DNA from 4 places in the Streptomyces sp. NPDC093510 genome. Region 2 is predicted to be linked to each of the others. Evidence: riboswitches for the same ligand, from Rfam matches in the RefSeq annotation. Region 2 holds a riboswitch; each other region holds the start of a gene.
What was found. Region 2 has a riboswitch for cobalamin ahead of metE (5-methyltetrahydropteroyltriglutamate--homocysteine S-methyltransferase). Riboswitches for the same ligand answer to the same signal wherever they lie in the genome.
Positions count from the first base shown of each region.

Region 1: another riboswitch for cobalamin. It lies ahead of AB0N81_RS31305 (CoA-acylating methylmalonate-semialdehyde dehydrogenase); the one in region 2 lies ahead of metE (5-methyltetrahydropteroyltriglutamate--homocysteine S-methyltransferase).
Region 3: another riboswitch for cobalamin. It lies ahead of AB0N81_RS16650 (ribonucleoside-diphosphate reductase subunit alpha); the one in region 2 lies ahead of metE (5-methyltetrahydropteroyltriglutamate--homocysteine S-methyltransferase).
Region 4: another riboswitch for cobalamin. It lies ahead of AB0N81_RS08850 (cobalamin biosynthesis protein); the one in region 2 lies ahead of metE (5-methyltetrahydropteroyltriglutamate--homocysteine S-methyltransferase).

Region 1 covers NZ_JBFBEE010000023.1:49,175-56,117, forward strand. The annotation lists gene AB0N81_RS31295 (enoyl-CoA hydratase/isomerase family protein) at 1-505, opposite strand, end outside; gene AB0N81_RS31300 (acyl-CoA dehydrogenase family protein) at 502-1,650, opposite strand; gene AB0N81_RS31305 (CoA-acylating methylmalonate-semialdehyde dehydrogenase) at 1,656-3,179, opposite strand; cobalamin riboswitch at 3,435-3,629, opposite strand; gene AB0N81_RS31310 (cupin domain-containing protein) at 3,817-4,386, shown strand; gene AB0N81_RS31315 (VOC family protein) at 4,576-4,944, opposite strand; gene AB0N81_RS31320 (MarR family transcriptional regulator) at 5,008-5,466, shown strand; gene AB0N81_RS31325 (aminoglycoside phosphotransferase family protein) at 5,591-6,337, opposite strand; partial or broken gene AB0N81_RS31330 (serine hydrolase domain-containing protein) at 6,513-6,782, opposite strand; gene AB0N81_RS31335 (MBL fold metallo-hydrolase) at 6,871-6,943, shown strand, end outside.
Region 2 covers NZ_JBFBEE010000005.1:206,762-213,704, reverse strand. The annotation lists gene AB0N81_RS10210 (glycosyl hydrolase family 65 protein) at 1-1,705, shown strand, start outside; gene metE (5-methyltetrahydropteroyltriglutamate--homocysteine S-methyltransferase) at 1,795-4,113, opposite strand; cobalamin riboswitch at 4,277-4,498, opposite strand; gene AB0N81_RS10200 (hypothetical protein) at 4,577-5,557, opposite strand; gene AB0N81_RS10195 (hypothetical protein) at 5,554-6,780, opposite strand; gene AB0N81_RS10190 (GNAT family N-acetyltransferase) at 6,861-6,943, opposite strand, start outside.
Region 3 covers NZ_JBFBEE010000009.1:189,377-196,319, forward strand. The annotation lists gene AB0N81_RS16625 (carbon starvation CstA family protein) at 1-359, shown strand, start outside; gene AB0N81_RS16630 (YbdD/YjiX family protein) at 356-553, shown strand; gene AB0N81_RS16635 (DUF3311 domain-containing protein) at 675-929, shown strand; gene mctP (monocarboxylate uptake permease MctP) at 926-2,554, shown strand; gene AB0N81_RS16645 (GNAT family N-acetyltransferase) at 2,636-3,151, shown strand; cobalamin riboswitch at 3,206-3,336, shown strand; gene AB0N81_RS16650 (ribonucleoside-diphosphate reductase subunit alpha) at 3,466-5,874, shown strand; gene AB0N81_RS16655 (ribonucleotide-diphosphate reductase subunit beta) at 5,874-6,896, shown strand.
Region 4 covers NZ_JBFBEE010000004.1:387,860-394,802, reverse strand. The annotation lists gene AB0N81_RS08875 (hypothetical protein) at 1-290, opposite strand, end outside; gene AB0N81_RS08870 (hypothetical protein) at 469-1,605, opposite strand; gene AB0N81_RS08865 (class II aldolase/adducin family protein) at 1,672-2,355, opposite strand; gene AB0N81_RS08860 (inorganic phosphate transporter) at 2,669-3,964, shown strand; gene AB0N81_RS08855 (hypothetical protein) at 3,977-4,201, shown strand; cobalamin riboswitch at 4,321-4,454, shown strand; gene AB0N81_RS08850 (cobalamin biosynthesis protein) at 4,564-5,517, shown strand; gene AB0N81_RS08845 (cobyric acid synthase) at 5,514-6,943, shown strand, end outside.

The DNA of each region.
Region 1 (6,943 bases), on a different contig from region 2:
TCAGCGCGAGGTGCGTGCCCCACTCCCCCGGCGCCAGGGCGAGCAGATAGGTGCCGCCCACGTCGGGGACGAAGCCGATTCCGGTCTCCGGCATGGCGACACGCGAGCGTTCGGTGACGATGCGGACGCTGCCGTGGGCGGAGATGCCGACGCCGCCTCCCATCACGATGCCGTCCATGAGGGCGACGTACGGTTTCGGGTAGCGGGCGATCCGGGCGTTGAGGTGGTACTCGTCGCGCCAGAACGCGGCGGTCGCCGTTCCGTGCGCATCGCGTACGTCGTCGTGGATGGCGCGGATGTCGCCGCCCGCGCACAGCCCCCGCTCTCCTTCCCCGCTCATGACGACGGTTTCGACACGGTCGTCGTGCTCCCACGCCGTCAGCGCCTCGTCGACACGGCGCACCATCGCGTGGGTGAGGGAGTTGAGTGCGCGGGGCCGGTTGAGGGTGATGTGGGCGGCGCGGCCTTCGGTACGCAGCAGGACGTGCCGGTCGTCGCCGGTCATCCGTACACCTCCGTCAGACCGCGGGCGACGATGACACGCATGATCTCGTTGGTCCCTTCCAGGATCTGATGGACCCGTAGGTCGCGGACGATCTTCTCGATGCCGTACTCGCTCACATAGCCGTACCCTCCGTGCAGTTGGAGTGCGCGGTCGGCCACGGAGTAGCCGGTGTCCGTCGCGTACCTCTTCGCCATGGCGCACAGGTACGGCGCTTGCGGGTCGCCGCGGTCGAGGGCTTGCGCCGCCTGTCGTACGAGGGCACGGGCGGCGGCGAGTTCGGTCGCCATGTCGGCCAGGCGGAAGCGCAACGCCCCGGCGTCCAGGAGGCGGCGGCCGAACGCCTCGCGGTCGGCGAGGTGGACCAGGCTGCGGTCGAGCGCGCTGCGGGCCCCGCCGAGGGAGCAGGCGGCGATACCGAGACGGCCGCCGTTGAGGCCGTTCATGGCGATGCGGAACCCCCGGCCTTCCCGCCCCAGGAGCCGGTTGCCGGGTACGCGGACGCCGTCCAGGATGACCTGCCTGGTGGGCTGCGCGTTCCAGCCCATCTTCTGCTCGTTCGGGCCGAAGGAGACACCCGTGTCGTCCTTGTCGACCACGAAGGCGGAGATCCCGTCGGCACCGTCGCCTCCTGTGCGGGCCATGACGACGTAGAGCTGGGACGCGCCGGCTCCGGAGATGAACTGTTTCACGCCCGTGAGCAGCCAGTCCTGCCCGTCACGGACGGCCCTGGTGGTGAGAGCCGCCGCGTCCGAGCCGGTGCCGGGCTCGGTCAGGCAGTAGCTGGCCAGGTCGTCCATGGCGCACAGCCGGGGCAGCCAGGCAGCACGCTGGTCGGGGTCGCCATAGCGGTCGATCATCCAGGCGACCATGTTGTGGATGGACAGATAGCCCGCGATGGAGGGGCAGCCCGAGGCGAGCGCCTCGAAGACGAGGACACCGTCCTCGCGGCTGAGGGCGGACCCTGCGGACTCCTCCCGGACATACACCCCGCCGAGGCCGAGCCCGGCCGCCTTGCGCAGGACATCGACGGGGAAGTGCTTGTCCCGGTCCCAGTCCACCGCGTGCGGGGCGATGTGGTCCTGGGCGAAGTCCAACACCGTCTCGATCAGGGCTTGTTGGTCCTTTGTGAGCATGGTGTGGGTCATGCCGCTCACTCCATGGTCGGGATCGTGAAGCTCGCGCCTGCGCGGAGCCCGGCGGGCCAGCGCGAGGTGACCGTCTTCGTGCGGGTGTAGAAGCGGATGGCGTCCGGGCCGTGCTGGTTCAGGTCACCGAAACCGGACGCCTTCCAGCCGCCGAAGGTGTGGTAGGCGACCGGAACCGGGATGGGGACGTTGACGCCGACCATGCCGGTGTTCACGCGGCGGGTGAAGTCGCGGGCCGTGTCGCCGTCGCGCGTGAAGATCGCGACGCCGTTGCCGTAGGTGTGCTCGCTCGGCAGTCGCAGTGCCTCTTCGTAGTCGGCCGCGCGAACCACGCACAGGACCGGTCCGAAGATCTCCTCCTGGTAGATCCGCATGCCGGGCGTGACCCGGTCGAAGAGGCTGGCCCCGGTGAAGAACCCCTGCTCATGACCGTCCAGCCTGAAGTCCCGCCCGTCGACGACGAGCTCGGCGCCTTCCTTCACACCGAGATCGACGTACGAACGGACACGGTCGACGGCGTCCTGGCCGACCAGGGGGCCGAAGTCCGCCTGAGGGTCGTCGCCGGGTCCGATGCGCAGGGTGCCGATACGCTCCTTCAGGCGGGCGACAAGGGCATCAGCTGTGTCCTCGCCCACCGGAACGGCGACGGAGATGGCCATGCAGCGCTCCCCCGCCGAGCCGTACCCGGCGCCGATGAGGGCGTCCACGGCCTGGTCGAGGTCGGCGTCCGGCATCACGATCATGTGGTTCTTGGCGCCGCCGAAACACTGGGCGCGCTTGCCGCGCGCGGCCGCGGTGGCGTAGATGTGTGCGGCGACCGGCGTGGAGCCGACGAAGCCGAGCGCCTGGACGCGCGGGTCCTCAAGGAGGGTGTCCACGGTTTCCTTGCCGCCGTTGACGACGTTCAGGACGCCGGGCGGCAAGCCCGCCTCCAGGAACAGTTCGGCCAGCCGCAGCGGGACGGACGGGTCGCGCTCGGACGGCTTGAGGATGAAGGCGTTGCCGCAGGCGAGCGCGGGCGCGGCCTTCCACAGCGGAATCATCGCCGGGAAGTTGAAGGGCGTGATGCCCGCGACGACGCCGAGCGGCGAGCGCAGCGAGTGGACGTCGATGCCGGTGCCCGCGTTGTCGGTGAACTCTCCCTTGAGGAGGTGCGGGATACCGGCGGCGAACTCGACCACTTCCAGGCCGCGTTGGATGTCCCCGTGCGCGTCGGCGACGGTCTTGCCGTGCTCGGACGACAGGAGTCGGGCCAGCGTGTCCTTCTGCCGGTCGACGAGGGTGAGGAACTTCAGCAGGACACGGGCGCGCCGCTGCGGATTCCATTCCCCCCACTCGCGCTGGGCGCGGACGGCGTCGGCGATGACCGCCTCGGTCTCCGACCGGTTCGCGAGGGGGACGCGCGCCTGGATCCGGCCGGTGTTCGGGTCGTACACGTCGCCATAGGCCCCCGAGGTCCCCTCGGTGTGCCTGCCGCCGACGAAGTGGGTCAACTCGCGCACAGCGGCGCGGTCTTGCATGCGGACCATGAATGCCTGCTCTCGTCAGGTGATCCGGGATGGCGCGCGGAGACAGGGCACAGGCGAGCGGTGGCTCGTGTGCACGTGACCGCGCGAGAGCGCGTATGGCGAAGGGCCGTCAGCCGACAGGGGCGGTTACGGGGCGGGAGAAATCCCGGCCGTGGAAGCCGTGGAAGCCGTGAAAACCGTGAAATGCCGGTTGCCGCGGATCATCAGTGGCGTGGATACGCGCCGGTGCCATGCGTGTCAGCTCCATCCTCGTGGACAACACGGACATTCCGCGGCCGGTATCCTGACTCCCGGATCAGCGCGCGCCGCCCGCCTTCCCGACATCCAACGCGTCAGTGGCGTACTGCTCGACGGCGAACTCCCCGGTCACAGTGGCGGGACCGTGTCGGATTCACACCGACTTCCCTGCACCGCGGACCTTCTCTCCCGACTATATAGTTGGACGTCCTAGTAAATCCAGACCCCAGCTGATGAGGCGCCGGTTCCCCCGTCCGGTGCCGATGACCAGCACGTGACGCCGCTCCGCACTGCCCCCCGCCACCCTCGGCCCGAGCGCCGCTCAAGGTAAGGGTCGTAGCCTTACTTCGGTCACTACGGTTCTTACGGTTCTTACGGTTCCACTCAAGGAGTTGATCGCATGAGCGACCTCATTCGCCTGCCGGGTGAGGGGCACAAGCTGGTCACGAAGGCGCAAGAAGTGACCTTCAAGGCCACGGGGGCGCAGGGTTCCTCCGCCTCCATCTTCGAGGTGGTCGTGCCGCCCGGCTTCGACACCGGCGGCCACTTCCACGAACAGTCGGAGGAGTTCTTCTACATCCTCGAAGGCGAGTTGGAACTGCTGGCGTTCGAGCCCGCCGAACGTACGGATGACTGGCTCGACTGGGAGTCCGTCGACGGGGACAGGGTCGTACGCGCCCCCGCGGGCAGCAGCATGTTCGTGCCGCCCAACACCCCGCACGCCTTCAGGAACGCCACGGACAAACCGGTGCGCATGCTGTTCCAGAGCTCCCCGTCCCCCGAGCACGAGCACTACTTCGAAGAGATCGCGGAGATCTGGTCGGCCGGTGACTCGGTGGACCCCGAGGCGGTCAAGCGCATGCGGAGCCGTTACGACGTCAAGCAGATCACGCCCATGCGCTTCGACCCGTCGGCGGCTCGGACCGCACAGGGAACCGTCCCTGCTCCGGAGCCCGCCGCGATGGGCTGACCGGGGCGGGCCGACACCGTGCGCAGGACTCTGCGGGCGCCGTGGAGCGGGTCACCGCCCCAGCATCGGTGCCCGCAGGTGTCTTGCTGGACGCGTTGGCGGCAGGCGGTGTGCCAGGACGCCCGAACCCGGCGGCGACCCGGGCCCGACCACTCCCAAGCGGCGGCCGCCCGACCGACAGTAGGCCGGTCAGGCGCGGTCGTGGAGGGTGACCTGGTAGCCGTCGGGGTCGGCGAAGGTGAATGTCCAGCCGAAGGGCCCGTCGATCGGCGCGGAGACGATGGTGTGACCGTCGGCGACGAGAGCGTCGTGAATGGCCTGGACGTCGGTGGCGTGCAGCCAGATCGCGGCACCGATGCCGGGCTGAGCAACAGATGCGAGATCGGTGCCGGGAACGATGTCGCGGAGCGCGAACGCGATCGGCTTCGTCTCGAAGACGACGGCGTGCGGGGGCCCGGCCTGCGAGCGGACGAGGCCGAGGTACTGCTCGTAGAACGCCTGCGAAGCGCCGAGGTCGCGCACCTGGAGCGAGATGAAGTCGGGGCCGGTGACGGGCATGATGATGCTCCTTCTTGTCGTGTCAGCTTCCTGACACAGGTGAACCTATGTCAGAATGCTGACATGAAACAAGACGGTGCCGGTATCGACCTGGAGACGTCACTGGGCTACCTGCTCAAAGAGGCGTCGAGCGCCCTCCGCGTAGCCATGGAGGAGGTGCTGCGGCCACTCGGGATGAGCGTGACGCACTACTCCTGCCTCGAACTGCTGGCTCAGCGGCCGGGCTTGTCGAACTCCGAGCTCGCGCGGGGCGCGTTCGTGACACGGCAGACGATGAACGTGCTGCTCCAGAACCTGGAACGAGAGGGGTACGTGACCAGGCCCGCGGAGGCACCCGTCGGGAAGGTTCTTCCCGCACGACTCACGCCTCGCGGCCGGCGGAGTCTCGAGAAGGCGACCGCTGCGGTCCGGTCCGTCGAGGTCAGGATGCTGGCCGGCATGACCGAGACTGAGCGGACAGGCGCGTACCGGATCCTGCGGAGCATGGTCCATTCCCTGCGTGATGGCAACGACGGCGCCTAGCTCGTTCCCCGGAGTTCCTGAGAGCCTCTGAACCCCGACCCCGACCCCGACCCCGACCCCAACCCCGCCTCGCAGGAAGCTCCGGAGATGTGCGCGCACTACGTAGCAGTCGGGCCCCAGCTCCTCACATCCGGGAGCGCAGCACGTCGACCTCGCAGCCCGGCGCGAACGCGTCGAAGCCGTGCTCGAGCAGCCAGCGGACTCCCAGCAGGCTTCGCAACGACCACCACGCGCGAATCACGTCGAGGTCCACGTCGGCGCCGTAGCCGGCGATGACGTCGCCGAGGTGCTCTTCGTGGCCGAGCGTGAAGGTGGCGAGGTCGTACAAGGCGTCGCCCTGGCCCGCCTCGGACCAGTCGATGATGCCCGTGATCTCGTCCTCATCCGCGAAGACGTGAGCGATCTGCAGGTCGCCGTGCGTGAACACGGGAGTCAACAGCCGGAGGGCGGCCTCGGCGACCTGGCGGTTGCGGGTGACCAGGTCGGCGGGCAGGAGGTCGTTCGCCACGAGCAACTCGCACTCGCGGTCGAGTTCCGCCGCCAACTGGTCGGGGGCCCGGCCGCCCCGCCCGGGCCGGGGCGGCAACGGCGCGTCGTGCAGTTTCCGGATGGCCGCACCCGCCGCGGCCCACGCCGCCGGTGGCGTGGTCGACGGCTCGCCGAGGCGGCCGAGCGTTCTCCCCCGGACCGCGGCGATCGCAAGGACGTGCGGCTTGCGCCACAGGACCTGCGGGGTCGGGACCGGCGCCAGGGTCATCGCCTCGACCTCGGCGTCGATGCGCGCCTGATCACCGTCCACCTTCAGGAACATGTCGCCGACGCGCAGGGTGGCGCGCTCTGAGTGGGCGACGATGACCTTGACCTCATCCATGACGACCAGCATCCCGGATGACCGTCGGCGCCGCTGGGAATATCGCGTCGGCTGGACCGTCCTGCTCGCAGCCTTGGTCGGCGCTGCGCTGCCGTCGACGCTGCGCGTCGGCGCCAGGGTCCGTCTCCCAACAGGCCCCAACTGGTCTCGCCCAGAGCGGGAAGCCTCGGTCCATGTTGTGGTCGAAGATGCCGCTCGTGTGGTTGAGCAGGTGCCGCAGGGTGATTCTCCCTGGCCGATAGCCCTTGCCGCGCACCACCCCGGGCAGCCATTCCGCCACGCTGTCTGCCAACGACAGCCCTCCCTCGGCTTCCAGCTTGAGCAGCACCGTGGCGGTGAAGGTCTCCCGGGGTCGTCGCCCAGGTGCGAGACGCGCACAGGGTGTAGAACGGCCGGGCCGGTGCCGGGAATCTGGCCTCCGAGCACTGCGAGGTCCCCCTACCAGTTCTCACGGTACCGGTTGCACTCATCCGTGAGGCCCGCGTACAGTCGACTCACGGTTAACACGCACACTATCCGTGAGGAATCTTTTCGTGTCTTCCCCGACCCCGCAGACCGCTCCGTTCCCCGTCCGCGTTTTCGGCGGCCCGACCGCCCTTTTCGAGT
Region 2 (6,943 bases):
CGCCGCCTGGTCCCGGCTGTGGCGCGGCGACATCCAGGTGCACGGGCGGCGCGAGATGCAGTCGTGGGTGCGCTCCGCACAGTACGGGCTGCTCTCCAACACCCGTGAGGGTGCGGCGAACAGCATCGCCCCGGCGGGGCTGACCAGCGACAACTACGCGGGCCTCGTCTTCTGGGACGCCGAGACCTGGATGTACCCGGGCCTGCTCGCCACCCGCCCCGAGCTCGCCAGGTCCGTGGTCGACTACCGCTACCGGACCCGCGCGGCCGCCCGCGAGAACGCCCGCGAACTCGGCTACCGCGGTCTCTTCTACCCCTGGAACAGCGGAAGTTCGGGCGACCTGGCCAAGGAGTGCCACAGCGTCGACCCGCCGCACTGCCGCACCCAGGTCCACCTCCAGTCCGACATCTCCCTGGCGACCTGGCAGTACTACCTGGCCACCAAGGACACGCGCTGGCTGCGCGAGCGCGGCTGGCCGGTCATGAAGGGCATCGCCGAGTTCTGGGCGGGCCGCGTCAGCCGCAACAAGGACGGCAGCTACTCGATCAAGGACACGGCCGGGCCCGACGAGTACAGCAACGGCGTCGACGACGCGGTCTTCACCAACGCCGGCGCCGTGACCGCCCTGCGCCACGCCACCCGCGCCGCCGAACTGCTCGGCAAGCGGGCCCCCGCCGAGTGGAAGGCCGTAGCCGACCGCATCCGCATCCCGTACGACGAGCGCCGCAAGGTCTTCCAGCAGTACGACGGTTACGACGGCAGCACCATCAAGCAGGCCGACACGGTCCTCCTGATGTATCCGCTGGAGTGGAAGATGCCCGAGGGCGCGGCGGCCGCCACCCTCGACTACTACGCGGAGCGCACCGACCCGGACGGCCCGGCCATGACGGACTCGGTGCACGCCATCGACGCCGCGGGGATCGGTGAGCCCGGCTGCTCCACGTACACCTACCTGGAGCGTTCCATCAAGCCGTTCGTACGCGGCCCCTTCGCGCAGTTCTCCGAGGCCCGCGGCGACAAGGCGGGCGCCGAGGACCCCCTGTCGGGCTCGCCCGCGCACGACTTCCTCACCGGCAAGGGCGGGTTCCTGCAGACCTTCACCAACGGCCTGACCGGCATGCGGATGCGGGAGAACCGTCTGCACCTCGACCCGATGCTCCCTCCGCAGCTCGACCGCGGCGTGACCCTGCGCGGACTGACCTGGCAGGGGCGCACGTACGACATCGAACTCCGCGCCCACCGCACCACCGTGCGCCTCACCGACGGTGAGCCGATGACGCTCGACACGCCGCAGGGCGAGCAGATCGTCGGCAAGGGCAGCCCCGCCGTCCTCAAGACCCGCCGCCCCGACCTGACACCCACCACCAACGCGGCCCGCTGCACCGCCGCCGAAGCCTCGTCCGAGCAGCCCGGCATGTACGCGGGCGCCGCCGTCGACGGCAACTCCGCCACGGCCTGGGTCCCGGACGGCGCGCGCGGCCACCTGACGACGGACCTTCACAAGCCCGTCCGCGTCCACAAGGTCACGCCCGTCTGGACCGCCACCGAGCCGGCCGCCCACACCGTGGAACTCTCCCTCGACGGCCGCCACTGGCACCGCGCGGAGACGGACGACGCGCGACTCGCACGGTACGTACGGGTGACGGTGCGCGGCGACGAGGGCGCGAAGAAGCACCCCGGCATCGCCGAGCTGAGGGTGGACTAGCGAGGCACCAGGCAGCGAGGGGAGCCGGTGTGCTCTGCCGGGCGGGAGCTGGTCGCTCCCGCCCGGCCGCACCGCGCCGCGTCAGGCCGTCAGAGCTCGGCCAGCTCCGCCCGGACCGTCCTGGCCGCCGAGACCAGGTTCTCCAGGGACGTGCGGGTCTCGGGCCAGCCGCGCGTCTTGAGACCGCAGTCGGGATTGACCCACAGCCGCTCGGCGGGAATGGCGTCAAGTCCCTTGCGCAGCAAGGCCGCTGCCTCCTCGGCGCTCGGCACGCGCGGGGAGTGGATGTCGTACACACCGGGTCCCGCCTCGCGCGGGTACCCGTGGGCGGCGAGTTCGCGCGCGACCTGCATGTGGGAGCGGGCCGCCTCCAGGCTGATGACGTCGGCGTCGAGGTCGTCGATGGCCTGGACGACGTCGCCGAACTCGGCGTAGCACATGTGCGTGTGGATCTGCGTGTCCGGACGCACCCCGCTGGTGGTGAGACGGAACGACTCCGTGGCCCACGCCAGATAGCCGGGGTGGTCGGCGGCGCGCAGCGGCAACGTCTCGCGCAGCGCGGGTTCGTCGACCTGGATGACCCGGGTCCCCGCCCTTTCCAGGTCGTCGACCTCGTCGCGCAGGGCGAGGGCCACCTGCCGTGCGGTGTCGCCGAGCGGCTGGTCGTCGCGGACGAACGACCACGCCAGCATGGTGACGGGGCCGGTGAGCATGCCCTTGACGGGACGGCCGGTCAGGGATTGGGCGTACGTCGTCCAGCGCACCGTCATCGGCTCGGGACGGGAGATGTCACCGGCGAGGATCGGCGGCCGCACATAGCGGGTGCCGTACGACTGGACCCAGCCGTGCTGTGTGGCGAGGTAGCCGGTGAGCTGCTCGGCGAAGTACTGCACCATGTCGTTGCGCTCGGGCTCGCCGTGCACCAGGACGTCGATGCCCGTCTTCTCCTGGAAGGCGATCACTTCCCGGATCTCGGCCCTGATGCGCTCCTCGTACCCGGCGCCGTCGATCCGCCCGGCCCGCAGATCGGCGCGGGCGGACCGCAGTTCACCGGTCTGCGGGAAGGAGCCGATGGTCGTCGTCGGCAGGAGCGGGAGGCCGAGGGCGGCGCGCTGGGCAGCAGCCCGCTCCGCGTACGGCTGGGAACGCCGGGCGTCGGCGCCGGTGACGGCTCCGGTACGGGCTCGGACGGCCGGGTCGCGGGTGATGGGGGAGCCCGCCCGGGAGGCCAGATCAGCGCGGTTCGCGGCGAGTTGGGTGGAGATCGTGTCGGTGCCCTGGGCCAGGCCCCGGGCGAGGGTCACGATCTCGCCGGTCTTCTGGCGGGCGAAGGCCAGCCAGCGCAGGATCTGTGGCTCGATGTCACGTTCGAGGGCGGTGTCGATGGGAACGTGGAGGAGCGAGCAGGAGGCGGCGACGTCGACCCGGTCGGCGAGGCCGAGCAGGGTGCCGAGGGTGGCGAGCGACTGCTCCAGGTCGTTGACCCAGATGTTGCGGCCGTTGACGACACCGGCGACCAGCCGCTTGCCAGGCAGCCCGCCGACGGCGGCGAGCGCGTCGAGGTTGGCGGCGGCCGCCTCGGTGAAATCGAGGGCGAGGCCGTCGACCGGGGCCTTCGCGAGCACCGGCAGGGCATCGCCGAGCCGGTCGAAGTACGAGGCGACAAGCAGCTTGGGGCGGTCCGTGAGGGCGCCCAGGTCGCGGTAGGCGCGCTCGGCGGCGTTCAGTTCGGCCGGCGTGCGGTCCTGGACGAGGGCGGGCTCGTCGAGCTGCACCCACTCGGCGCCCGCCGCCCGCAGGTCCGCGAGCACCTCGGCGTACACCGGCAGGAGACGGTCGAGGAGGGTCAGCGGATCGAAGTCGGCGGCCACACCGGGCGCGGGCTTGGCCAGCAGCAGGTAGGTGACCGGGCCGACGAGGACGGGCCGGGCCGAAAGACCCAGCGCCCGCGCCTCCTCGAACTCGGTGACCTGCTTGGTGGAGTCGGCGCTGAACACCGTCCCCGGCCCCAACTCCGGCACGAGGTAGTGATAGTTGGTGTCGAACCACTTCGTCATCTCCAGCGGCGCCACGTCCTGCGTGCCGCGCGCCATCGCGAAATAGCCGTCGAGCGGGTCCGTGTCGACCGCGGCGCGGTGCCGTTCGGGGACGGCGCCGACCATGACGGTGGTGTCCAGAACGTGGTCGTAGTGCGAGAAGTCGCCGGTCGGAACTTCGCCGATGCCGGCGTCGGCGAGCTCCCGCCAGTTGGCCCGGCGCAGTGCGGCGGAGGCGGTACGGAGGGCGTCAGCGGTGACACGGCCCTTCCAGTAGCCCTCGATCGCCTTCTTCAGTTCGCGGTTGCGGCCCTGACGGGGGTAGCCGTACACGGTGGCTCGTGCTGCCGCGGCTGCGGTCCTGCTGGTCACGGAGATCTCCTTCGCGAGATGAATCCCTGAGATCCCGGGGACGGGACGAGAGCGCGAAGGGGCGACCTACCGGACAGTACGAGTGCGCGCGGTGGCGCGGTCGTCCGTCCGATATGTGCGCCGACCCGCCCTCGAGGTCACCGGGATGTCCGCGCCCGAAACGGTTCGTGCGCGGACAGCGGGCAGGTCTTCGGACTCGCGGGCACATCCTCACGGGGGAGGACACCTACTGGCCGTCGCTTCCCGGGACCGGTCTCCGGTCCCAGTGCGTGTGACGGCGGTCGTTCCCGCTCACCGCTGCGGGGCAGTCCCGGATTCTCACCGGGTTCCCTCTTACGACGCTCCCGCCTGGCGGACGGGGCGAACCAGCTGCACTGATCACCATACGGCGCCGTCCGCAGGCGGGCCGGGCCGGGACCGGATCCGAAAGGTGAGCTGCGACACGCGGCGCCGGACCGGCCGGCTATCCCGAACACTCCCGGGCCCGGCGCCCGGCGCCGCTGAGCAGGTCGACGCGCTGTCCCGCCCCTTCCTTGAGGACGTAGAGGGTGCCGTCCTCGGGCGTCCAGTAGCGGGGAACCAGAAAGACGCGGTCTCCGGAGACGTGGAACAGACGCAGCCCGCCGTACTCGTACGCGTACCGGCTGCCCTGGTCGGTGACGCGGCGGAAGCAGCTGCCGCCGCCGCGGATCATCAGATCCTTCTCGCTGAAGACGACGACGGCGGGGAAATCGCCGCTGAGCAGGGTCCGCTCGGTCAGCTCCGCCCGGCCGCGGCCCGCGATCGCCGCGTACGTCGACACGGCCCAGAACAGCGACAGGACACAGACGAAGAGCGTGAGCCCCCAGAGGCGCAGGTCCGGGCGGTCACGGGTGCGGGCGTACGCGGTGAGCGCGAAGCCGCCGATCGTGGTGAGCGGCAGCAACAGGTCGAACAGCCAGGGACTGAGCGGATACAGCGGTACGAGGGCGAGGGGCACCGCCCACGCGAATCGCAGCACGCGCACGGCGCGGGCGAGCCGTTCCGGTTCGCCCGCCGCCCAGCGGAGCAGTCCGAGCGCGCCGAGCGCGATGCCTGCCGCGCACCAGGCCGGGAGGTAGAGGGCCCCGACGCTGCGCAGCAGGTAGTCGCTGGTGGAGAAGTGGAAGACGGTGTCGCGCAGACCGAGGGCTTTGGTCTCGGCGTCGGTGCTCGCCCAGCCGAAGTAGAACAGGACGGCGGTCAGGAGAGTGACGAGGGAACCGATGGCTCCGACGATCTCGACCCAGCCGATGGCGGGTTCGGGGAGGGCCGGGGGCGGGGCCGGAGCTGGAGCCGGGCCCGGGGCGGGGTCCGGAGTCGGCGCTGGGGCGGGCTGTGGGGCAGGGGAGGGCCGGGGTGCCGGATCAGGGTCGGCGGGCGGTTGCGGTCCGGGTTGCGGCCGCGGTTCAGGAGGCCCGGTCATCGGTGCAGGGCGCCGGACATGGGTGACGCGGAGGAGGGCGACGGAGACTGCTGGACGCCGCTCCAGTCGACGGTGAACGCCGCCTGCTTGGCCACCCTCGCGCCGCTCTTCGTCACGAGCGTCACGTCGATGACCGTCGGACGCCGGCCCTCGAAGCGGTCGGGTCCCGGCAGGTCGACGGTGACCGTCCCGTCCTTGCAGCACCGCACCTTGTCGTCCTCGTCGCCGAAGGGTTCGAGGACGACCGGAGCCGTCAGCTCCGCGGCACGCAGCTCCACGGTGTCCGGCGCGTCGGGCCACGTGCCGTAGAAGCCGATCGACGCGCCCGGCGCGACGCTGCGATCCGTGGCGCTGATCGTGTTGCCGCAGGCCGCGACACCCGCGGGAGCGGACCGCAGCACCACCGGCTCGCCGGGATGCCGCTGGTGGTACGCGACGAAGCGCTGCAGAACCGCGAAGGCGTCACCGTCCTTGCAGAGGTAGTCGTCGGTCCCCGGCCGGTAACCGGCCGCGCGCAACCCCGCTTCGGCCCTGACCGCGATGTTCAGCCCGTCCCGCTCGCCGTGCGCGGCCTTGCAGATCCCGGCCAGCCCTTCGATGACCTTCCAGGACGCGGGCGACGCCGAGTTGTCGGGCCGCTTGTCGGGGTCGACCGCGCTGTCGTACGCCTGCCGGCACTCGCCCTTCTGGAGCGCGTCATACATGCTGTCGGGCTCGGGCGCCTCGTCCGTGTTGGGCGACTTGGGCCCCCACGGCAGCCAGCCCGGCGGCTTCCCGCCCCCGCGGCCCCCGTCGCCGTCCCGGTCGCTGTCACCCTCCCCGCCACCGTCCTTGTCGCCGTCGCCGTCGCCGTCGCCGTCGCCGTCGCCGTCGCCGTCGCCGTCGCCGTCCCGGCCGCCGGTCTGCCACGAGCCTTCCGTCGAACGCCCCGATGAACCACCCGATGAACCGCCCGACGGCCCGTCCGTTCCTCCGCCCGTCGGGCCGCCCCCGCCGGAGCCACCGCTCCCGCTCGCGGTGCCCGTGCCACCGCCGACGGAGTTCGCGCCCGCACTGGTGCCCCCGTCCGAGGAGCCTCCCCCGGCCCCGCCGCCCCGCGCCCCGCCATCGGGCGACGCGACCCCGCGTATCCCGAAGAACAGCCCCAGCACCAGGACGAACCCGACGGCGGCAAAGGCCCAGACCGGCACCCGAACAGCGCCCGAACCGGAGCGAACAGCCATGACGGCACCCCCGTATCGCCTCCCCACATCATGCTGCCGCGGGATGGCGCCCGGTATCCCTTTGGCGGAGTCCGCCCAGCTCAGGGACGCCAGTACAGTGCCGGGTCGGGATGGTCGACGAAACCGAGGTCCCGGTACAGCGGTTCGCCCTCGGAGGACGCGT
Region 3 (6,943 bases), on a different contig from region 2:
TCTCCAGCGACCCGCGCGTCGGCTTCTTCCAGCAGCGCGCGAACTACCAGGACGCCATCGACGAGGGCAAGATCCTGCCGCCCGCCGAGACGATGGACGACATGCACACCGTCGTCACCAACTCCACCGTGGACGGCGTGCTTTCGGCGGCGCTCGCGCTGCTCATCGTCGTCGTCATCCTGGACGCGGCACGCGTGTGCGTCAGGCACGTCCGCCGTCCCGCCGCGTCGCGGCTGAGCGAAGCGCCGTACGTGGAGTCGAAGCTGACCGCGCCTGCCGGGCTCTTCCCGACGGCGGAGGAGAAGCGGGAGCTCGAGGAGGAGCGGGAACGCGAGGAGAAGCGGGAGCTCACCACGTGACGTGGGTGCTGCGGGGCCTGCGGTGGATCCGTTGGTACGCGCGGGAGTTGACGGACGAGTCGGCGTACGACCGCTATGTGGCTCATTTACGAAGGGACCATCCGACCGTAACCGTCCCCAGCCGCCGCACTTTTGAGCGTATGCGAACAGACCAGCAGGAGTCGGACCCCCGGCAGGGGTTCCGCTGCTGCTGAGCAGGCACATCGACCGCATAGTCACTCGTCCGTTATCCGGACAGGGGTTCCATAGATCAAGACTCTCGCTTAGATTTCCCGCACGTTAAGCACGGGATGAGTGAGGGAACGGAGCCGCGCTATGCCAGATGCGCCTGAAGTGAACAGACCGGTCGTCACGCCGGTCCGCGTGGTCATCGCCGTCTGCCTTGTCGCGCCCTTCGTGGCGATGCTGTGGGTGAGCTCCTACGCCAGGATCGAACCGACGTTCATCGGCATCCCGTTCTTCTACTGGTACCAGATGCTGTGGGTGCTCATCTCCACGGTGCTCACGATGATCGCGTACAAGCTGTGGCAGCGTGACCAGCGCGCACGCAAGGAAGGGGCGCGGTCATGAACGACGGAGTCAACGGCGTCGCCCTCGCGGTCTTCATCTTCTTCTTCGTCGCGGTCACGGTCATGGGCTTCCTCGCGGCCCGCTGGCGCAAGGCCGAGAACGACCAGAGCCTGGACGAATGGGGCCTCGGCGGCCGCTCGTTCGGCACCTGGGTCACCTGGTTCCTGCTCGGCGGCGACCTCTACACCGCTTACACCTTCGTGGCCGTCCCCGCGGCGATCTACGCGGCGGGCGCGGCCGGCTTCTTCGCCGTGCCGTACACGATCCTCGTCTATCCGCTGATCTTCACCTTCCTGCCGCGCCTGTGGTCGGTCTCGCACAAGCACGGCTACGTGACCACCTCCGACTTCGTGCGCGGTCGCTTCGGGTCCAAGGGCCTCTCGCTGGCCGTCGCGGTCACCGGCATCCTCGCCACGATGCCCTACATCGCGCTCCAACTGGTCGGCATCCAGGCCGTCCTGGACGTCATGGGGATCGGCGGCGGCCCCGACACCCACTGGTTCATCAAGGACCTGCCGCTGCTGATCGCGTTCGCGGTGCTCGCCGCGTACACGTACTCGTCGGGGCTGCGGGCGCCCGCGCTGATCGCGTTCGTGAAGGACGGCCTGATCTACCTCGTCATCATCGTCGCGATCATCTACATCCCGATCAAGCTCGGCGGCTTCGACGACATCTTCGCCAAGGCGGGCGAGGCGTTCTCGCAGACCAACCCGGCGACCGACAAGCCGCGCGGCGCGCTCGCGCCGCCGGAGGCCGGCCAGTGGACGTACGCGACGCTGGCGCTCGGCTCGGCCCTCGCGCTCTTCATGTACCCGCACTCGATCACGGCGACGCTCTCCTCCAAGAGCCGCAACGTGATCCGCCGCAACACCACGATCCTGCCCCTGTACTCCCTGATGCTGGGCCTGCTCGCGCTGCTCGGCTTCATGGCGATCGCGGCCGGGGTCAAGGTCGACAACGGCCAGCTGGCGATCCCGCAGCTCTTCGAGGACATGTTCCCCGACTGGTTCACGGGCGTCGCTTTCGCCGCGATCGGCATCGGCGCGCTCGTCCCGGCCGCCATCATGTCCATCGCGGCCGCGAACCTCTTCACCCGGAACATCTACAAGGACTTCCTCAAGCCCGACGCGACGCCCGAGCAGGAGACGAAGGTCTCCAAGCTGGTCTCGCTCATGGTGAAGGTGGGCGCCCTCGTCTTCGTCCTCGGCATGGACAAGACCGTCGCGATCAACTTCCAGCTCCTTGGCGGCATCTGGATCCTGCAGACGATGCCCGCCCTGGTCGGCGGCCTGTTCACCCGGTGGTTCCACCGCTGGGCGCTGCTCGCGGGCTGGGTGGTCGGCATGGTCTACGGCACGCTCGCCGCGTACGGCGTCGCCTCGCCCACGCAGAAGCACTTCGGCGGCTCCTCCGACACGATCCCCGGCATCGGCGAGATCGGCTACATCGGCCTCACCGCGTTCGTCCTGAACGTGGTCGTGACCGTGGTCCTCACCTTCGTCCTGAAGGCGCTGAAGGCCCCCGAGGGCATCGACGAGACGTCGCCGGAGGACTACACGGCGGACGCGGGCGACCCCGGCGTCATACAGGAACTGCCCAAGGCGACGGCGGGCGCGGGGCACTGACCCGTACCACCGCGCACACGACTCGGGCCGCCGGAAAAAACCGGCGGCCCCTTGTCGTGTCCCTGTTGCACACTGCGCGGCATGGACATCACGATCAGGCGGGCACACCCCGAGGAGTACGCGGCACTGGGCGACCTCACCGCGCAGGCCTATCTCGACGACGGACATCTGGACTACGGGGCGGAGGACCGCTATCTGCCCGTACTGCGGGACGTGGCGGGGCGCGCGGCGCACGCCGAGATATTGGTGGCGGTGGCGGACCAGCCCGTCGGCGGCGCCGCCGACGGGCTCCTCGGCGGCGTGACCTTCGTACCGGCCGGCGGGCCCATGGCGGACATCGCGCGGGACGGCGAGACGGAGATCCGCATGCTGGCGGTCGCGCACGCGGCGCGCGGCCGGGGCGTCGGCGAGATACTGGTGCGCGCGTGCGTCCAGCGGTCCCGGGACGCGGGCCGTGACCGGCTCGTTCTGTCCTCCTCGCCCTCGATGCGGACCGCCCACCGGCTCTACGAACGCCTCGGCTTCGTACGGACGCCGGAGCGCGACTGGTGCCCCCTCCCCGACCTCCCGCTGCGCACCTACGCGTTGACACTCTAGGCCCCGCCCCCGCGAGCCGACACAAGATGTGGGCCTGCTTCAGAAACGCGGCACAAGATGTATGCTCATGCTCGCTGTCGCCGCAGGGGAATCCGGTGCAAGTCCGGAACTGTCCCGCAACGGTAGACGTGTGCGCATTTGTCGTACGCGGAGTCCGAAGACCTGCCGACAGTGCACCCGAGCCGTCCGGCCGGGTGCCGACCGTCCGGGCCTCGTGGAATGGGCCGGTGGACGCGGTACGCCACCCTGCCCGGGTGCGCCCGTGTGTGCCATCCCCTCCATGAGGCCCAGAGCCGAGCGAGGGAGAGCTCCACGTGACCATCGCGCCTGCCGAACCTGCGTCAGCGCTGTCACCGCAGCCCACCGACAGCACTGTGGGTACCGACGGACCAGGGGCCGTGCTGCTGCGCACCCTGACCGACCTCACCGCCGACCTCCCCGACGCCGACCCCGGCCGGGTCGCCGCCGCCGCGTTGCGCGGCCGGTCGGCACGGGCCGACGAGTCGGAGCTGCGGGAGCTGGCGACCGAGGCGGCCGCGGGGCTCATCTCCGAGGACCCTGCGTACTCCAAGCTCGCCGCCCGGCTGCTGAGCCTCTCCATCGCCGCCGAGGCCGCCTCGCAGGGCGTGCGCACCTTCACCGAGTCGATCACGGTCGGTCACCGCGAGGGTCTGATCGCCGACCGCACGGCGGCCTTCGCCACCGAGCACGCGGCGCGGCTCGACGCGCTCGTGGAGGCCGCGCTCGCGGACGGCGCGGACTTCCGCTTCGGCTACTTCGGCCTGCGCACGCTGCACAGCCGCTATCTGCTGCGCCACCCGATCACCCGGCAGGTCATCGAGACCCCGCAGCACTTCATGCTGCGCGTCGCGAGCGGCCTCGCGGAGGACGGGAGCGTGCGAGCCGTCGACGAAGTCGCCGCGCTGTACGGCCTGATGAGCCGCCTGGACTACCTGCCGTCCTCGCCGACGCTCTTCAACTCCGGCACCCGGCACCCGCAGATGTCGTCCTGCTACCTCCTCGACTCCCCGCTGGACGAGCTCGACTCCATCTACGACCGCTACCACCAGGTCGCGCGCCTCTCGAAGCACGCGGGCGGCATCGGCCTCTCGTACTCCCGCATCCGCTCCAGGGGGTCGCTGATCCGCGGGACGAACGGGCACTCCAACGGCATCGTGCCGTTCCTGAAGACCCTGGACGCCTCGGTCGCCGCCGTGAACCAGGGCGGGCGCCGCAAGGGTGCCGCCGCGGTCTACCTGGAGACCTGGCACTCCGACATCGAGGAGTTCCTGGAGCTGCGCGACAACACGGGTGAGGACCAGCGCCGCACGCACAACCTCAACCTGGCGCACTGGATTCCCGACGAGTTCATGCGCCGGGTCGCCGCCGACCAGGAGTGGTCGCTGTTCTCGCCCTCGGACGTGCCGGAGTTCGTCGATCTGTGGGGCGAGGAGTTCGACGCCGCCTACCGGAAGGCGGAGGCCGCCGGGCTCGCGAAGAAGACCATGTCGGCCCGGGACCTGTACGGCCGCATGATGCGCACCCTGGCGCAGACCGGCAACGGCTGGCTGACCTTCAAGGACGCCGCCAACCGCACCGCCAACCAGACGGCGGAGCCCGGTCACACGGTGCACTCCTCCAATCTGTGCACGGAGATCCTGGAGGTGACGGACGACGGGGAGACGGCCGTCTGCAACCTCGGCTCGGTGAACCTCGGCGCGTTCGTGGACACGGCCGCCGGTGACATCGACTGGGAGCGGCTGGACGAGACCGTCCGCACGGCCGTCACCTTCCTCGACCGGGTCGTGGACATCAACTTCTACCCGACCGAGCAGGCCGGGCGCTCCAACGCCAAGTGGCGTCCGGTGGGCCTGGGCGCGATGGGTCTGCAGGACGTCTTCTTCCAGCTGAAGCTGCCCTTCGACTCCCCCGAGGCGCGCGCTCTGTCGACCCGCCTCTCCGAGCGGATCATGCTCGCCGCGTACGAGGCGTCCGCCGACCTCGCCGAGCGCAACGGGCCGCTGCCGGCCTGGGAGAAGACCCGCACCGCGCGCGGCGTCCTGCACCCCGACCACTACGGTGTCGAGCTGACCTGGCCGGAGCGCTGGGCGGCGCTGCGGGAGCGTATCGCCGCCACCGGCATGCGCAACTCGCTGCTGCTGGCCATCGCGCCGACCGCGACCATCGCCTCCATCGCCGGTGTCTACGAGTGCATCGAGCCGCAGGTCTCCAACCTGTTCAAGCGCGAGACGCTGTCCGGCGAGTTCCTCCAGGTCAACGCCTACCTGGTGGAGGAGCTCAAGCGGCTGGGCGTGTGGGACGCGCACACCCGTGAGGCGCTGCGCGAGGCCAGCGGCTCGGTGCAGGGCTTCGACTGGATTCCCGAGGACATCCGCGCGCTGTACCGCACCGCGTGGGAGATCCCGCAGCGCGGCCTGATCGACATGGCCGCCGCCCGCACGCCCTTCCTGGACCAGGCGCAGTCGCTCAACCTCTTCATGGAGACGCCGACCATCGGCAAGCTCTCCTCGATGTACGCCTACGCCTGGCAGCGGGGTCTGAAGACCACGTACTACCTGCGCTCGCGTCCCGCCACCCGCATCGCCCGCGCGGCCGGCGGCTCGAACGCCGCCGCCACCGCCCCCGCCCCCCAGCAGGTGACCGACCCCGAGGCCGTCGCCTGCTCCCTGGAAAACCCCGAGTCCTGCGAGGCCTGCCAGTAATGAGCTCCACGACCCACAGCGAGAAGAACCTCCTCGACCCGGGCTTCGAGCTGACCCTGCGCCCCATGCGCTACCCGGACTTCTACGAGCGCTACCGGGACGCGATCAAGAACACGTGGACCGTCGAGGAGGTCGACCTCCACTCGGACGTCGCCGACCTGGCGAAGATGACGCCCGAGGAGCAGCACCTGATCGGCCGCCTCGTCGCGTTCTTCGCGACCGGTGACTCGATCGTCTCCAACAACCTGGTGCTGACGCTCTACAAGCACATCAACTCCCCCGAGGCGCGGCTCTACCTGAGCCGTCAGCTCTTCGAGGAGGCTGTGCACGTCCAGTTCTATCTGACGCTGCTCGACACCTATCTGCCCGATCCCGAGGACCGGGCGGCCGCGTTCGACGCGGTCGAGGAGATCCCCTCCATCCGTGAGAAGGCGCAGTTCTGCTTCAAGTGGATGGACTCGGTCGAGAAGCTGGACCGGCTGGAGACGCAGGCCGACCGCCGCCGTTTCCTGCTCAACCTGATCTGCTTCGCGGCGTGCATCGAGGGCCTCTTCTTCTACGGTGCATTCGCCTACGTCTACTGGTTCCGCAGCCGCGGTCTGCTGCACGGCCTGGCGACCGGCACGAACTGGGTGTTCCGCGACGAGACGATGCACATGAGCTTCGCCTTCGACGTGGTGGACACGGTCCGCAAGGAGGAGCCGGAGCTCTTCGACGACGCGCTCCAGACGCAGGTCACGGACATGCTGAAGGAGGCCGTCGAGGCCGAGCTGCAGTTCGCCCGCGATCTGTGCGGTGACGGTCTGCCGGGCATGAACACCGACTCGATGCGCGCGTACCTGGAGTGCGTGGCCGACCAGCGTCTGCAGCGCCTCGGCTTCGCGCCGGTCTACGGCTCCGAGAACCCGTTCTCCTTCATGGAGCTGCAGGGTGTCCAGGAGCTGACCAACTTCTTCGAGCGGCGGCCCTCGGCCTACCAGGTCGCGGTGGAGGGCTCGGTCTCCTTCGACGACGAGTTCTAGACGAGTCCTGGGACGCATCCTGGACGAGTCCTGGACGCGCGCCGGTG
Region 4 (6,943 bases), on a different contig from region 2:
TGCACCTCGATGAGGCCCGCGAGACGGGCGGTGTCCCAGTCGGCGCGGACCTGAGCGGGGGTCAGTCCCAGCTCGGTGGCGGCCCGTTCGGCGGTGGCGTCGGAGAGGGTGCCCTTGCCGTCGGGGCTCGCGCCGGTGCCGCCGGGGCCGGGGCGGAGGGCGGCGTCGGCCCAGCGGGCGACCCGTACGGCGTCCGCGAGGCCGGCGCGCGCTCCCCGGGCCAGTTCGGCGGGAGCGGGCGTGCCCTCGGGTGGGCGGGGTGCGGGACGGCGTGTTCGGCGGTTGCTCATCGCGCCGGGCGCGGCGGAGAGGGGGCGTGTTGCGTCGCGCCGGGCCTCTCCTCGCTCTTCGGCCCTCGAATAGGGCGCACGGACAAGTCGGAGCCTGGAGTCGCGCGGGGTACGGGACGTCACGGGGGCAGTCTTCCTGTTGACGGTCCGAAAACCCAAACGGAATGGTGGCGCAGGGTCACAGCAAGGGGGTGAGGAAGCGCCGCAGCACCTCTTCGTAGCCCGCCGGGTCGGCGTTCCACATGGCGCCGTGCGGGGCGTCGGGCACGGGGTGCAACGTGACGAGGTCCGGGCGCTGTTCGGCCAGCCTGCGGGAGAGGGCCCAGGGCGCGACGGTGTCGTCGGGGCCGTGCACGACGAGGGTCGGCACCCGCAGTGTCGCGGGGTCAGCGGCCTCCCGGAGCCGGTCGCCGCGCAGCCCCGTGCGTCCCTGGGCCGCACGGACCGCAAGCGGAAGGAGCGGTCCGGGGGTGCGGCGGGCGCCGGCGAGGGCCCGCAGGGTGGTCTCCCAGTTCAGTACCGGCGAGTCGAGGACGAGGCCGCTGATGCGGTCGCGCAGCGCCGAGTGGGCGGCGGTGTGCAGGCACATGGCGGCGCCGGTGGACCAGCCGTGCAGGACGACGCGCCCGGCGCCGTGGCGCACGGCGTGGCGCACGGCGGCGTCCACGTCACGCCACTCCGTCTCGCCGAGGTGGCCGAGGCCGTCCGGGGAGCGGGGGGCGCCCGGGTCGCCGCGGTAGGCGAGGTCGAGGACCGGGACGCGCAGGCGGCGCAGGAAGTCCATGACGACCATGGGGTGTTCGCGGGTCGTGCCCAGGCCGTGCACGGTGATGACCCAGGTGTCCCGGGCGCCGGGCACGAACCAGGCGGGCAGGGCACCGAGTTCGCCGGGGACGGTGACGTCCTCGTAATCGATGCCGAGCGCGGCGCGCGGGTCACCGATGTGGACCTGTGGGGTGAGCCGGACGCGGTCGCCGGGTCCGAGGGAGCCGTGGGTGACGGCTTCGAGGCGGCGTACGACCGTGTCGGCCTCGTGCGGGGCGGACTCCAGGACGGGGCCGACGATCGCGTGGGTGCCGTCGCCGCTCAGGCCGTACGTGCCGGGGCGGAGGCTCGCGAGGGCGCGGGTGAGGCTGATCCGGCCCGCGGCCGTGGCGTGCACGGTGAGGCGTGGGTCGGTCGGCAGGGGTCGGCCCGCGGGCACCTTGAGAGCGGCGTCGCTGGCGAAGCGGCCCGCCGCGATGGCGGCCGCGGCCGTCCCCAGGGCGGCTGTGACTGCGGTGACGGCCGCTGCCGTCGCTTTGGCTGGGCGCACCGTCCCAGTGTCCGGGGCCGAGGGCTCCGGGGCCAGTGGGCGGTGTCCGCGGGGTGACGCGCCGGGTCAGTCGGCGGGCCTGCCGTACCCGCGCAGTTTCTCTTCCGCTTCGCGCAGCTGCCCCGGGGAGAGGAGGGTCGGGGCGTGGCCGGGGACCGCGGCTGCCGTGAGCCAGAGGCGGGACATCCATTCCAGTTGGGCCGTGCGGTCGTAGGCCTGGGAGAGATTGTCCCCGTAGGTGACCGTTCCGTGGTTCTGGAGGAGGCATCCCGTGCGGTCGCGCAGGGCCCTGAGCATGTGCTCGGCCAACTCTTCGGTGCCGTAGAGCGCGTAGGGCGCGACGCGGACCGGGCCGCCGAGGATGCCGGTCATGTAGTGGACCGCCGGGAGCTCGGGGACCAGCATCGAGACGGCCGTGGCGTGCACGGCGTGGGTGTGGACGACGGCGCCCGCGTATGTGTTGCGATAGATCGCGAGGTGCATGGGGAGTTCGCTGGTCGGCGGGAGGTCGCCGAAGAGCTGTCGTCCTTCGAGGTCGACGCCGACGGCGTCCTCGGGCCGCAGCCGGTCGTAGGGGACTCCGCTCGGGGTGACGAGGACCGTGCCGCCGACGCGTACGGAGACGTTGCCCGAGGTGCCGACGACCAGGCCGTCCCGCACCGTCCTGCGAGCGGTCCCGACCAGCTCGGCCCAGGCGTTCCGGATGGCGTCGCGCGCCGCTTCCCGCTCCTCGTCCCGCTGCTCAGTCATGCGGTGATCCTGCCAGCCGGACGCCGGGAGCCGTACCCGCGTGATCAGGATCTCTTTCGACGGGCCCGACCCGTTCCGCGGGCTGCTCGGAGCCGGTCGTGCGAGGACCCGTCATCGGATGGCGGAACCCGACACTCCGCCCAGTTTGCGGGCCTCCCGGGGGGCCTCCGTACGATCGTCGTCGGACACCTGGTCCATACGGAGCGAGGGCACTCCGCTTCGGGTCACCGCACCGCCCGACCCAGTTCACTTTCCGTTCACCCGGGTTGCCTACGTTCCACATGCCACTGACGTCCAACAGAAGCCTGGGTAAATGGAACACATCACGCTTCTCCTCGGGATCGTGATCGTCACCGCTCTCGTGTTCGATTTCACGAACGGTTTCCACGACACTGCCAACGCGATGGCGACGACCATCTCGACCGGCGCTCTCAAGCCCAAGACGGCGGTGGCCATGTCCGCCGTGCTCAACCTCGTCGGAGCCTTCCTCTCCGTCGAAGTCGCCAAGACGATCTCAGGCGGCATCGTCAACGAGGACGGCCTCAAAACCGAGGTGATCTTCGCCGCGCTCGTCGGCGCGATTCTCTGGAACCTCCTGACCTGGCTGGTCGGCCTGCCCTCCAGCTCCTCCCACGCGCTCTTCGGCGGCCTCATCGGTGCCGCGGTCATGTCGATGGGCTGGTCGTCGATCAACGGCGGCACCGTCGTCACCAAGATCCTGATCCCGGCCCTCGCCGCGCCGCTCGTGGCGGGTCTCGCCGCTGCGCTGGCCACACGCCTGACGTACCGGATCGGCCGCAACACCGACACCAAGGCCACCGCCAAGGGCTACCGCGCGGGCCAGATCGCCTCCGCGGGCCTCGTCTCGCTGGCCCACGGCACCAACGACGCGCAGAAGACCATGGGCATCATCACGCTCGCCCTGGTCACCGGCGGCGTCCTGAACCCCGGCGCGAACCCCCCGATGTGGGTCATCGTCTCGGCCGGTGTGGCCATCGCCCTCGGCACGTACCTCGGCGGCTGGCGCATCATCCGCACCATGGGCAAGGGCCTCACCGACCTCCAGCCGCAGCAGGGCTTCGCCGCCCAGACCAGCGCCGCGACGGTCATCCTGGCCTCCTCGCACCTGGGCTTCTCGCTCTCCACCACCCAGTCCTGCTCCGGCGCCGTGATGGGCGCGGGCCTCGGCCGCAAGGGCGGCGTGGTCCGCTGGTCGACCGCGACCCGGATGTTCATCGCCTGGGGTCTGACCCTGCCGGCCGCCGGTCTGGTCGGCGCGGGCGCCGAGTTCCTCACCCAGCAGGGCCCCTGGGGCGTCGCGGTCACCGCCGCGCTCCTGGTCGCGGGCTCCGCCGTCATCTGGGCGCTCTCGCGGCGCAACGCCGTCACCCACACCAACGTCACCGACGACGAGATCCGCCACGACGGCACCACGGCCGCCGAGCCCGCGGGCGTCGTCACCACCGCGATCGCCGCCGTCAGCCCGCCCCCGGTGGGCACGACGGCCGCCATGACCGGCCCGGACGAGGCCGTCAAGGCCACCCTCTCGGCCCCGACCACGACCACGACCGGCGCCATGGCGGACCCCGCCAGGCCGGCGACGGTGTAAGGACAGACGACCATGAGCATCGACTGGGCAGCTCTCGGCTCCGTCTTCGGAGTCAGCCTCGTGGTGACCGTGGCCCTGGTGGGCCTGTTCACCCTCGGGATCGTCGGCCTCTCCCAGCAGGAGCGGGCGGCCTCCTCCACCGGCGGCTCCGCGGCCATGGCCCGCACCGGCGCGTACGCCTGCTTCGCCCTGTGCGCGGCGGCCGTGGCGTACGGGATCTATCTGATCGTCGCCTGACACAGCAGCGTTCCCGGGTGGGGCGCGGAGCGTGCGAAAACGCTCCGCGCCCCACTCTTGTATGTGGGCCCCAACACACTCTCCCACCGCAGGTCAACGGCGAGTTGACGGGCATTCGCGGGGCGTGGTGGACTGCCGGGGCCAACTACGGCGGCAGAAGAGGAAGCCGGTGCGAATCCGGCGCGGTCCCGCCACTGTCACCGGGGAGAGACCTCCCCGCGAGCCAGGAACTCTCGCCGCCGATCACGTCGAACCAGGGCGCGGACACCCTGAGTGAGGACATATCGCCATGCTCGGCCGCCCGTTGCCGGTTCCTTCTCTGAGTACGAGTTCCCTCCTCAGCGCAGCGGCGGGCTGAGCCCATGAGTGCCGATCGCGACTTCGCGTACGGCGCCGCCGCCGGACTCCTCGGTGACCTGCTGCTCGGCGATCCCCGCCGTGGCCATCCTGTCGCCGCGTTCGGACGGGCGGCGGGTGCCGTCGAACGGGTGCTGTGGCGCGACCACCGCGGGTGGGGCGCGCTGCACGCCGTGGTGTGCGCCGGGGGTGCGGCGGGCGCCGCCGTCCTCGCCTCTTCTCTCGTACGCCGGTCACGTGCCGGGTCCGTGGCGCTGACCGCCGCCGCGACCTGGGCCGTGGTCGGCGGGACCTCGCTCGGCCGTGAGGCGCGGGCGATCGGCGGGGCGCTGGAGGCCGGCGACGTCGAGGTCGCGCGGGAGCGGCTGCCGCATCTGTGCGGGCGGGACCCGCAGGCGCTGGACGCCGACGGCATCGCGCGGGCCGTCGTGGAGTCCGTCGCCGAGAACACGTCCGACGCGGTGGTGGGGGCGCTCGTGTGGGGCGCCTTCGGCGGGGTGCCGGGGCTCGTCGCCTTCCGTGCCGTGAACACGCTCGACGCGATGGTCGGGCACAAGTCGTCGCGGTACCGGCGCTACGGCTGGGCCTCCGCGCGGCTCGACGACGTCTTCGGCTGGCCGGGGGCGCGGCTCACCGCCGTGCTGGCCGCGCTGGCCGGGGAGTCACCCTCGGGGGCGGTGCGGGCGTGGCGCGCGGACGCCGCGAAGCATCCGAGCCCCAACGCCGGACCCGTCGAGGCCGCCTTCGCCGGGGCGCTGGGCGTCCGGCTCGGCGGGACCCTGTCGTACGCGGGACGGGTCGAGCACCGGCCCGTGCTGAACACGGACGGGCGTGACGTGGGCGTGGCCGACATCGAGCGGGCAGTGAAGCTTTCCCGGTGCGTGAGCTGGCTGGCTCTAGGCGCCTCGGTGACCGCCCGCCTGGCGCTGCGGTCGGCAAAGTCAGGGAGAAACGTATGAGTGGTGGGCTGCTCGTCGCAGGGACCACCTCGGACGCCGGGAAGAGCGTCGTCACCGCGGGCATCTGCCGGTGGCTGACCCGCAAGGGTGTGTCCGTCGCGCCGTTCAAGGCGCAGAACATGTCCCTCAACTCCTTCGTCACCCGCGAGGGCGCCGAGATCGGGCGGGCGCAGGCCATGCAGGCGCAGGCCGCCCGCGTCGAGCCGAGCGCGCTGATGAATCCCGTGCTGCTCAAGCCCGGCGGCGACCGCTCCAGCCAGGTCGTGCTGATGGGCAAGCCGGTGGGCGAGATGAGCGCCCGCGGCTACCACGGAGGGCGGCAGGCGGCGCTGCTCGACACCGTCGTGGGGTGTCTGGAGGAGCTGCGGGGCAGCTATGACGCCGTGATCTGTGAGGGCGCGGGCAGTCCCGCCGAGATCAACCTGCGGCGCACCGACATCGTGAACATGGGCATCGCGCGCGCCGCCCGCTTCCCCGTGCTCGTCGTCGGGGACATCGACCGGGGCGGGGTCTTCGCGTCGTTCTTCGGGACGACGGCGCTGCTGAGCGCGGCCGACCAGGAGCTCGTCGCCGGCTACCTGGTGAACAAGTTCCGTGGGGACGTCTCCCTCCTCGAGCCCGGTCTCGACATGCTGCTCGGGCTCACCGGGCGGCGTACGTACGGCGTGCTGCCGTTCCAGCACGGGCTCGGCATCGACGAGGAGGACGGCCTGCGGGTCTCCCTGCGGGGTGCGGTGCGGGAGTCCGTGGTGGCGCCGCCGGTCGGCGAGGACGTGCTGCGGGTCGCCGTGTGCGCCGTGCCGCTGATGTCCAACTTCACGGACGTCGACGCGCTGGCCGCCGAGCCGGGCGTCGTCGTGCGGTTCGTGGACCGGGCGGAGGAGCTCGTCGACGCCGACCTCGTCGTCGTACCGGGCACGCGCGGGACCGTGCGCGCCCTTCAGTGGCTGCGCGAGCGCGGCCTCGCGGACGCCCTCGCGCGCCGCGCCGCCGAGGGGCGGCCCGTGCTCGGCATCTGCGGCGGCTTCCAGGTCCTCGGCGAGCACATCGAGGACGAGGTCGAGTCGCGTGCCGGGTCCGTCGACGGGCTCGGGCTGCTGCCCGTGCGGGTGCGGTTCGCCCGCGAGAAGACCCTCGCGCGGCCGGTGGGCGAGGCCCTCGGGGAGCGCGTCGAGGGGTACGAGATCCATCACGGCGTGGCCGACGTCGCGGGCGGGGAGACCTTCCTGGACGGCTGCCGGGTCGGCGAGGTGTGGGGCACGCACTGGCACGGGTCGCTGGAGAGCGACGCGTTCCGGCGCCGGTTCCTCGCCGAGGTCGCCCGCGCGGCCGGACGCCGTTTCGTGCCGGCCCCAGACACCAGCTTCGCCACCCTGCGGGAGGAACAGCTAGACCTGCTCGGCGACCTGATCGAAGAACACGCGGA